Regions from separate parts of the Nostoc sp. JL31 genome, predicted to be linked through region 1. Evidence: predicted binding sites of a transcription regulator. Region 1 holds the regulator's gene; each other region holds the start of a gene.
What was found. Region 1 encodes HrcA, which represses chaperone genes, less so after heat shock. Its sites were predicted from a motif close to TTAGCACTCNNGANTCNNGAGTGCTAA; they were not measured.

Region 1 (3,288 bases):
ATTTGCAGATGAATTAGGTAGTTTTGACTACCTGTTACACATCTTAAAGAATTTATTGCGTTTTGTAAAGTACTTTTAGAAAAAACTTTCTCTTGGGATTTACGCACCCAGAGAAAATCCCCAAACCTTTGAAAAAGCGGGGACTTTAGTGATATCACTTTGGATTTGAGATTTTGGATTGTGAAAAATGCACTTTATTCTTCAATTCGTTGCTGGCTGCTTGGATATGGACTCTATACCCACTTCTTGTAAAGGTGGACGCACAGATAAATAAATCAATGGACCGAATAGCGGTATCAAGACTATTAACCAGAACAACTGCGGATTTTTCCAACCGCGACGCACCATATCATCCCCTAGCAATGTGGGAAATAATAGGGAGAGTAAGCAGAAATCTATGCTCATTACATTGATGAAGCGGTTAGTTTGCCACTCTTGCACAAAACTGCTCCAATCTCCTCCTGTTAAACCGTAGGCAACTACAATAACTGTGGCTACCGTTAACACAAAACCAGTCACACGAGAATCTAGTAGCTTGAGTAAGGTATTCTTTTGACCGAGAAACTGATTATTTGGTTCTCTAAGAGCTAAGTACGGCAACAAGGCAAAAGCACCAACTGCGAAAGAAGCAGTACAAAACAGCCAAGCAGGTATTTTTTGTCCTCTACCATCAATAAAGACTACTGCGCTGTAAATAAGAGGCCAGATGCCCATGAGGTTGAATAGTGCTATGACTAACGGGTTAACGCCTTGCCACTGGCCAATAGAAAGGTTTTTAATTAATTCGAATGTACCGGGTTGATCGGGAGGCGCGAGGAAAAAAGCATAAGCTACAAATCCCAGCCACAGCAAGCTAAAGGCAATTTTTCTAACCATGAAAGATTTTGGTAGATAGTATTAATTATTGATTTTGCCGCTATAAATATCCGCTTACACCTGTAGTAGTTTATCCCTAAATATCATTTGATACGATTTAAGGATTGAAATAACTGAAAGCTTCTGAGAGGTAATCAGCAGCAGATGCTACTACTGCGATCGCACTTTCATAATCTAGGCGCGTTGGCCCTAAAACTCCCACACTTCCTACAGGTACCGAACCTCGGCGATAGTTAGAAGAAATCAAGGTGCAGGTACGTATCGGTTCTAATGGATTTTCTGCACCAATGCGAACTGTTACCTTTGATTTTCCACCATCCTCTGGTTCTGGTTCTTCAAATATTAATCGCCACAGTTGGTCTTGTTCTTCTTCCAACAGGTGGATAATTGTTTGTACCTGCTGTAACTGAGAAAATTCTGGCTGGCGCAAAACTTCTGACACACCCCGAACCATAATTTGGGTTGCATTCGGTGCAAGAGTCCGACGAGTCAATTCGGCAACTGAGTTTTTCAAAAATTCCCCGTAGCGTTGGAACTCCTGATCGAGTTCGCTCCAGTTGAGGTAGGCTAATTCCAACAGACTTCGCCCCCGCAAGTGATTATTCAAAAAGTTAGAAACAATCTGCAACTCGCGATCGATTACTTCTGAATCTCGTTGGGTTTCTTCTGGTATTGGCGACAAATCCATCAATTTGGAATGTGTCTCATAACCATCAGTTACGACAATCAGCATGATCCGTCCGGCTTCAATTTGCACTAATTGCAGATGTCGCAATAATGCTGTGGTCGTTTGCGGCAAAGTGATCAAGCTAATACAACCACTTAAGGTTGCTAAAATCTGCGCGGCTCCTTGCAATAGGGTTTCTAAACTCCGATCTTCCCACTGGAGATGCTTTTGCAGTGCCAACTCTACTTCTCGCCCTAAACTTTCCGTACCACTTTGTGGAAGCAAGCTACGCGTAGCGTCTGTCTGCGACACGCTGCGCGAACGCAGAGAAGGTGTAATTAACTGGTCAACATAAATGCGATAGCCTGAATCTGAAGGTACACGTCCAGCAGAAGCGTGTGGTTGGTAGAGTAATCCAGACTTTTCTAAAACGCCCATCACATTGCGAATTGTCGCCGAGCTGACACCCAGATCGTACTCCTCAACCAAAGCCTTTGAACCAACTGGCTCTGCCGTAGCAATGTAGTGACGTACCGTTGCCCAAAGTATATGCTGTTGTCGATTTGTTAACTGAACTTCCATTATGGTATGTTTTGCTGAAGGCAAATTTTAATCAAACTCTCAAGAAATTTGTGGATTTAATCGAAAACAGAAAATATTAATAATTTATTAAGGTATCAAATTATATAACTATATTATGATAAGTATTTTTAAAGTTTATGTACAAAGCATTTTTTTAAGATTAGGGTTGAAATAGTAGCTCAATTTTTTTGCAAAAGCTGCTAGTTATAATGTACCCTTCCGATGCTTTTTTCTAACCGTACTTTTGCATAATTTTCTGCTTGCAACAGTATTATTAGATACGTATTCTCTTCAGAGGCTACTACCGAACTGTAATTTAGAGCAATCCAACATTTTTGTGCAGATGTACTTGATGCCCAAATTTTAAACTTTCCGGCAAGCCTCTAAATTGATGTACTTCTATCTTTAGCATAGCAAAAGTTAGATGGAAGAGTAAGTTCCATCTGAATGATGTATCCGAGCAGAAGCTAATACTGGGGAATTGAAGGGTCTACTAATTGGGAATAGGCATCAATACCACCCGAAATATTTTGCACATTTGTAAAACCTTGAGCAATCAACCACTGGCACATTTGGGCAGAGCGGATGCCGTGGTGGCATAACACCAAGGTTTCGGCTTGGGGATTGAAGAGGGTAGGTACTTGATCTCCCCATTCGGTAAATTGACTTAAAGGTAGGTTGACAAAGCCCTCAATGCTAGCGATCGCCAATTCTTGTGGTTCACGCACATCTACTAGCTGAATACTTGCATCACTAGAAGAAAGACGTTGCGCCAGTTCTTCTACACTAATTTGGTTCATGGGTTGAGTAAAAGAATTCCCTATAAACAGTCCTAATCCTATTCATGGTGGCAGAAAATCTCTGCCTTTGCATGAGTATCCATTCTCAAGAGGGTTGATTAATTCTGCTAGGCTTTCTGCTTAAATGGCTGTAAACCGTCTTTTTTAATAGGTTTAATGTGAATAGGCAACGTTCATTTATCGGTTTTATCGTAGCTGGGGCGATCGCATTGCTAATTGCGATCGCAGGCTTTTACTGGTTTTTCGCGAAAAGTCCGGCTAACCTTATTGCTTCTACCTCTGGGCCTAGTGCAGCCATATTCGTGTCAAAGCTTTCCCCTGCAATGGTTTCATTATTAACGAATCCTGACCGTTTGCAGGCGT
Region 2 (3,288 bases), on a different contig from region 1:
TAAACATCAGCACCTTTGTTTAGACCTTTAACTCGGTCTGCACTTTGTCCCTTAGCTGAAAGGAAAAGAACCGGAATCCAGCTGGTGCGTTCGTTTTGCCGGACTTGTTCCACAAAAGTATATCCGTCCATTTCCGGCATCATCACATCGCAGATGATCATGTCTGGAACATCTTGCTCTAAAATTTCCAGAGCTTCACGTCCATTCTCAGCGGTGATGACTTCATATCCCCGGAATTCTAAGTAATCCTTCACCAGCAAGATGAGGTTAGGGTCATCATCAATCAATAGAAGTCGTTTGTGATCTTTCATGCTGGGCTCTTTCATAGCAGTGGCACTTGTCGCGCTTCGGTCCATCAAAGTCTTGAATATTTATCCTCTATGGTGGGTTATTCGAGATGTTGTCCTTTTTCCTACTTAACTTGCCTTTGCTGTCTCGAAGTCTCAAAAATGCCGAGCACTTTCAATAGACTAGTAGCTCGATAGCAAAAGTCCAGCAACGATACGTATAGCAGTAGTATCTATAATGCGCTATTATATATCGCTTTGAAAGGGGCGGGGTAAAAAACACTGATTAAATAATAATCTTTCGGACTCACAAGTAAGTATTGGCTTAAAGATGACCCTACCTCAAAACCAACCCGCACTTTCTTAAAGCTTACTGCCATACCATATCTTTTGGTTGTTAAGCCTCTATGAGGTGTTCACAAGAAACTAGGGAAGTTTCTGGCAAAAGATGGATTGAAAACGCATATTCTCCTACCACCTTATTGCCTATTCAGTGTTCTCGGATAATCCGCAGGGTAACTTCCAGGTTTGCTTGGCGATACCAGACACCATCAGGGTAAACCACCATTATGGGTCTAGAAGAAGAAACACGCAAGCAATTGGCTTTAGTTTTATAGACGCAAATAGAATGACTTTAGTGCGGCTCATCGAGTTTTAAATCTTTAAGTCGCTTTTTTAAGTAATCCCAGAATTCCAGACTAGCTCGTTTTGAGCAGCAATTGTCTGGTCAGCGCAAATAAAAATGTGTCGCTGAATTTTTGCAAGTCCTAAACTTTCTACACAATTACTCAGGATCTTATGTTCCAGGGACTTAGTGGTTTTGGGAATTTGATGGCTGGACTGGATCGCTGTCACTGTATTGTTACTGATCGAGCGGCTCCCTGATTACAGTTCTATAACAATTTGCAAGCTTTGCAAATCAAAGTTGACTGGGTTGACTGGGGAGTGGGGAATAGGGAAGAATTTTCATAACTCTTAATTCTCCACTCCCTACTCTCTTCGTAACTTACAGAACAAAACCCGCAAGGTATAAACAATTAAGCATTTATACTTAAGTACATCTATGACCTTCTAGTTCGGGAACCCGTACTCAAGGCATTCTTGCCATTGGACGCCACTTTTCGGTAAATTAGCACTCAGGAGTTGAGAGTGCTAAACTCTGGAGAAAATAATTATGGCTGCTTTATCTCTAAGCGTTTCTACAGTTAAACCTTTAGGCGATCGCGTTTTCGTAAAAGTGAGCGCCTCTGAGGAAAAGACCGCTGGTGGTCTGTATTTGCCCGATACCGCCAAGGAAAAGCCCCAAGTAGGGGAAGTAGTGGCCCTTGGTCCTGGCAAGCGTAATGACGATGGAAACCGTCAGGAATTGGAAATTAAAGTCGGCGATAAGGTGCTGTACTCTAAGTACGCTGGTACTGACATCAAGCTCGGCACTGAAGAATATGTACTGCTTTCTGAAAAAGATATTTTAGCAGTTGTTATCTAGTGGTCATTAGTCATTGGTCATTAGTCATTAGCCAATGACAAAGGACAAATGACAAATGACGAAGAACAAAAGACAAATGACAAAGGACAACTAAGAATAATTATGGCAAAGCGCATTATCTACAACGAAAACGCCCGTCGCGCCTTGGAACGAGGCATTGACATCCTGGCTGAGGCTGTAGCTGTTACCCTTGGCCCCAAAGGTCGTAACGTAGTCCTAGAAAAGAAATTTGGCGCACCGCAAATTGTTAATGACGGTGTAACGATCGCCAAAGAAATCGAATTAGAAGACCACATTGAAAACACTGGCGTAGCTCTGATTCGTCAAGCTGCTTCTAAGACCAATGATGCTGCGGGCGATGGCACAACCACTGCTACCGTTTTAGCTCATGCGATCGTCAAAGAAGGCTTGCGGAACGTTGCAGCTGGTGCTAACGCAATTTCGCTGAAGCGTGGTATTGATAAAGCTACTGCCTTTTTGGTAGACAAAATCAAAGAACACGCCCGTCCAGTGGAAGATTCCAAAGCCATTGCCCAAGTTGGTGCAATCTCAGCTGGTAATGACGAAGAAGTCGGTCAGATGATTGCCCAAGCAATGGACAAGGTGGGTAAGGAAGGCGTAATTTCCCTAGAAGAAGGGAAATCTATGTTCACCGAGTTGGAAATCACTGAAGGGATGCGCTTTGACAAAGGCTACATCTCTCCTTATTTCGCTACCGACCCTGAGCGGATGGAAGCGGTTTTTGATGAGCCTTTCATACTGCTGACCGATAAGAAAATCGCTTTGGTACAAGACCTCGTACCAGTGTTAGAGCAAGTAGCTCGTGCTGGTCGTCCTTTGGTGATTATCGCCGAAGATATTGAAAAAGAAGCTTTGGCAACCTTGGTAGTAAACCGTTTGCGCGGTGTACTGAACGTGGCTGCTGTTAAGGCTCCTGGCTTTGGCGATCGCCGCAAAGCACTACTAGAAGACATCGCTGTTTTAACTGGTGGTCAACTAATTACCGAAGATGCTGGTCTGAAGCTAGATAACACCAAGCTGGATAGCCTGGGTAAAGCTCGCCGGATCACCATTACCAAGGACAGCACCACAATTGTTGCCGAAGGTAACGAAGCTGCTGTTAAGGCTCGTGTCGAACAGATTCGTCGTCAAATCGATGAAACCGAATCTTCTTACGACAAAGAGAAATTACAAGAGCGTCTTGCTAAACTCTCTGGTGGTGTTGCTGTAGTGAAAGTGGGTGCAGCAACCGAAACCGAAATGAAAGACAAGAAGTTGCGCCTAGAAGACGCTATCAACGCTACCAAAGCTGCTGTGGAAGAAGGTATCGTTCCTGGTGGTGGTACAACTCTGGCTCACCTTGCTCCTGAATTGGAAGTTTGGGCAAAGAGCAATCTTAAGGATGAAGAGTTGATTGGTGCGTTGATTGTCGTTCGTGCCTTACCTGCACCTCTGAAGCGGATTGCTGAAAACGCCGGTCAGAATGGTGCTGTGATCGCTGAACGCGTCAAAGAG
Region 3 (3,288 bases), on a different contig from region 1:
AAAAGTGCTAGATTTAATAGAAACAATTGTAGTTTACAAACTACCGCGTATCAGTCGTCAGGAGTTGATAATAATGTTTGGACTCGGTGATTTTGATATCAAAACTACCAGAATTTGTGAGGAAGTCCATGATGAAGTTTATGAAGAAGTCCGTGATGAAGTCAGGCAAGAACAGACTCTAGAGGTAGTCATGCGCCAGTTGCGACGACGCATTGGTAATTTGAGTCAGCAATTGTCAAAGCGCATCAGTCAGTTATCTATTGAACAGCTTGAAAATCTAGCCGAAGCACTGTTAGATTTTTCCACAGAAGGAGATTTAGTTGTTTGGCTGCAAGACAATTTAACTCAAACTTGAATTTTTTGTGGACAGAATAAACCATAGTAGGGCTAGCATTGCAATGCTCACCCTACCAGTAACTAAGGCTGTTGGCGTATCCTTTGCCAGACTGTAAAGCCCAAAAGCAGGATAATGCTACTGGCGGTTGTCAGCATCACAGCCAAACTCATACCTTGTATTCTCATCGCCAGCAAGTTGAAAACTAAGGTAATTGACCAAAGGGTAAACGCAGCATTGCGCTGGGAGAGTCCCCAAGCAAGTAAGCGGTGGTGCAGGTGGTCTTTGCCAGGAGTACTGAGAGGGTTATTTCCTGCTAGTAGCCGCCGCACAAAGACTTGAGTGGTGTCTAGCACCGGTAACAACAGAAATAAAACCGTAGGAATTAGCGCATAAACTGTGTTTTGTTGCAGTTTTCCTAAAATACTAGTTGCTGCCAGGACATAGCCGAAAAAGTATGCTCCGGCATCACCCATAATAATTCGTGACGGATGGAAATTATGGCGCAAAAATCCTAGTGCAGCACCTCCCAAAGCTGCAAGTACTAAGATTGCCGCGGCACGATTGTTAAATTGAGCTGCAACGCCCAACAAACTCATGGCGGTAATAAAGCTGATTCCTCCTGCCAAGCCATCCATACCATCCATCAAGTTGATGGCGTTGGTAATCCCTACTACCCATAGTACTGTTAGCAACATGGACAGAAGTGAGTCGATGGGAGTGCCAAACAGGACTTTGACACTGATGCCATTAGCTACCAATAATAGTGCCGTGACAATTTGCGCCCACAATCGCACAGAGGGCGGTAAGCCAAACTGATCGTCAATAAAGCCCACAAGGACTAATATCGAACCCCCCAACAGAATAGTGAGCACCTGAGCCAATACGTTTTGGAGTTCGATCGGTCGTAAAAGGCTAGCTAATACCAGCGCGGCAATCACGCCCGCGTAGATAGCCAGCCCCCCGGCATTAGGTAAAGGTTCTCGGTTGAGTCGCCGGGCGTTGGGTTGGTCAGCCCAACCTACCCGCAAGGCGAATTTGCGTACTGTCGGAATTAAACGCCAAGTTACAACCCAAGCTAAAAGGAACGTAAATACTACTGCCAACCAGCCGGTGCCGCTAGGGTCGGCAATACCAAGGGTTTTAAGGGAGTTGTCTAGATTCATCTCCCAATTCAAGCATTACTGCCAGTATCTAATATGAGCATCACCTGTATATTAATCAATTTTTTTATTTCCATTTGTAACTTGAGCGGTAGGAGAGATTAGCACTCTGGCGCTGTGAGTGCTAAATTGTCTAATGGAAGCGCTGGAGAAATGAAACATGGCGAAAATTATTGCATTTGACGAGGAATCTCGGAGAGCTCTAGAAAGGGGTGTTAACGCCCTTGCCGATGCTGTAAAAATCACCTTGGGGCCTAAAGGTCGCAATGTCCTTTTAGAGAAAAAATTTGGCGCACCTCAAATTGTCAACGATGGTATCACTGTTGCCAAGGAAATTGAATTAGAAGATCCTTTGGAAAATACTGGTGCAAGACTCATCCAGGAAGTGGCCTCAAAAACTAAAGATGTCGCTGGAGATGGTACAACCACCGCCACAGTTTTAGCACAAGCCTTAATTCGAGAAGGTTTGAAGAACGTCGCGGCAGGTAGTAACCCTGTTAGCTTGAGACGCGGGATCGACAAAACTATTGAGGCATTGGTACTGGAAATTGCCAAAATAGCCAAGCCAGTAGAAGGAAGTGCGATCGCTCAAGTTGCCACTGTTTCTGCTGGTAACGATGAAGAAGTTGGCCAAATGTTAGCTCAAGCAATGGAAAAAGTCACCAAAGATGGTGTAATTACCGTTGAAGAATCTAAATCTCTAACCACCGAACTAGAAGTAGTCGAGGGGATGCAGATTGACAGGGGTTATATTTCTCCCTACTTCGTCACCAACAACGAACGGCAAATCGTCGAATTTGAAAACGCCCGGATCTTAGTGACAGATAAAAAAATCAGCAGTATCCAAGATTTAGTGCCGATTTTGGAAAAAGTTGCCCGTTCTGGTCAGCCGTTGCTAATTATTGCTGAAGATGTCGAAGGTGATGCTTTGGCAACTTTGGTTGTGAACAAAGCGCGGGGTGTACTGGCCGTGGCTGCAATTAAAGCGCCTGGGTTTGGTGATCGCCGCAAAGCTTTGTTAGAAGATATTGCGATTCTCACCGATGGACAGTTGATTTCGGAAGAAATCGGCTTAAGCTTGGATACCGCTGCTCTAGAAGCGCTGGGAACAGCCCGCAAAATCACCATTGACAAAGAAAGCACCACAATTGTCGCTGGCAGTGTCACCAAGCCAGAGGTACAAAAGCGGATTGGTCAAATTCGCAGACAGTTGGAAGAAACTGATTCTGAATACGATCAAGAAAAACTGCAAGAACGCATCGCCAAGCTCGCTGGCGGCGTGGCAGTGATCAAGGTGGGTGCGGCAACCGAAACCGAACTCAAAGACCGTAAACTGCGGATTGAAGACGCGCTGAACGCTACTAAAGCTGCTGTAGAAGAAGGTATTGTTCCTGGTGGTGGGACAACCTTGATTCACTTAGCTAAGGCGGTAGAAGCGATTAAAAAGACCTTACAAAATGATGAAGAAAGAATTGGGGCTGATATTGTCGAACGAGCGCTAGAAGCCCCCTTGCGCCAAATAGCAGACAACGCCGGTGCTGAAGGTTCTGTAATTGTCTCGAAAGTCCGGGATAGCGACTTCAACATTGGCTACAACGCTGCTACTGGCGAATTTGAAGACTTGATTGCTGCTGGTATTATCGACCCTGCCAAAGTTGTGCGTTCAGCTTTGCAAAACGCTGGTTCCATTGCTGGTTTGGTCTTAACCACCGAAGCGATCGTTGTTGAAAAGCCAGAGAAGAAATCCGCTGCTCCTGCTCCTGATATGGGTGGCATGGGCGGTATGGGTGG

Region 2: the regulator HrcA is predicted to act here: its motif matches at 1,417-1,443, upstream of groES (co-chaperone GroES).
Region 3: the regulator HrcA is predicted to act here: its motif matches at 1,599-1,625, upstream of groL (chaperonin GroEL).

Annotation. Positions count from the first base shown of each region.
Region 1 is NZ_JABXKO010000048.1:74-3,361, forward strand. It holds gene HWQ43_RS12465 (DUF2834 domain-containing protein) at 202-876, opposite strand; gene hrcA (heat-inducible transcriptional repressor HrcA) at 974-2,125, opposite strand; gene HWQ43_RS12475 (rhodanese-like domain-containing protein) at 2,593-2,925, opposite strand; gene HWQ43_RS12480 (DUF3352 domain-containing protein) at 3,084-3,288, shown strand, end outside.
Region 2 is NZ_JABXKO010000021.1:26,220-29,507, forward strand. It holds gene HWQ43_RS03510 (response regulator transcription factor) at 1-356, opposite strand, end outside; gene groES (co-chaperone GroES) at 1,462-1,773, shown strand; gene groL (chaperonin GroEL) at 1,876-3,288, shown strand, end outside.
Region 3 is NZ_JABXKO010000092.1:13,439-16,726, forward strand. It holds gene HWQ43_RS21315 (DUF4351 domain-containing protein) at 5-355, shown strand; gene HWQ43_RS21320 (MraY family glycosyltransferase) at 418-1,500, opposite strand; gene groL (chaperonin GroEL) at 1,658-3,288, shown strand, end outside.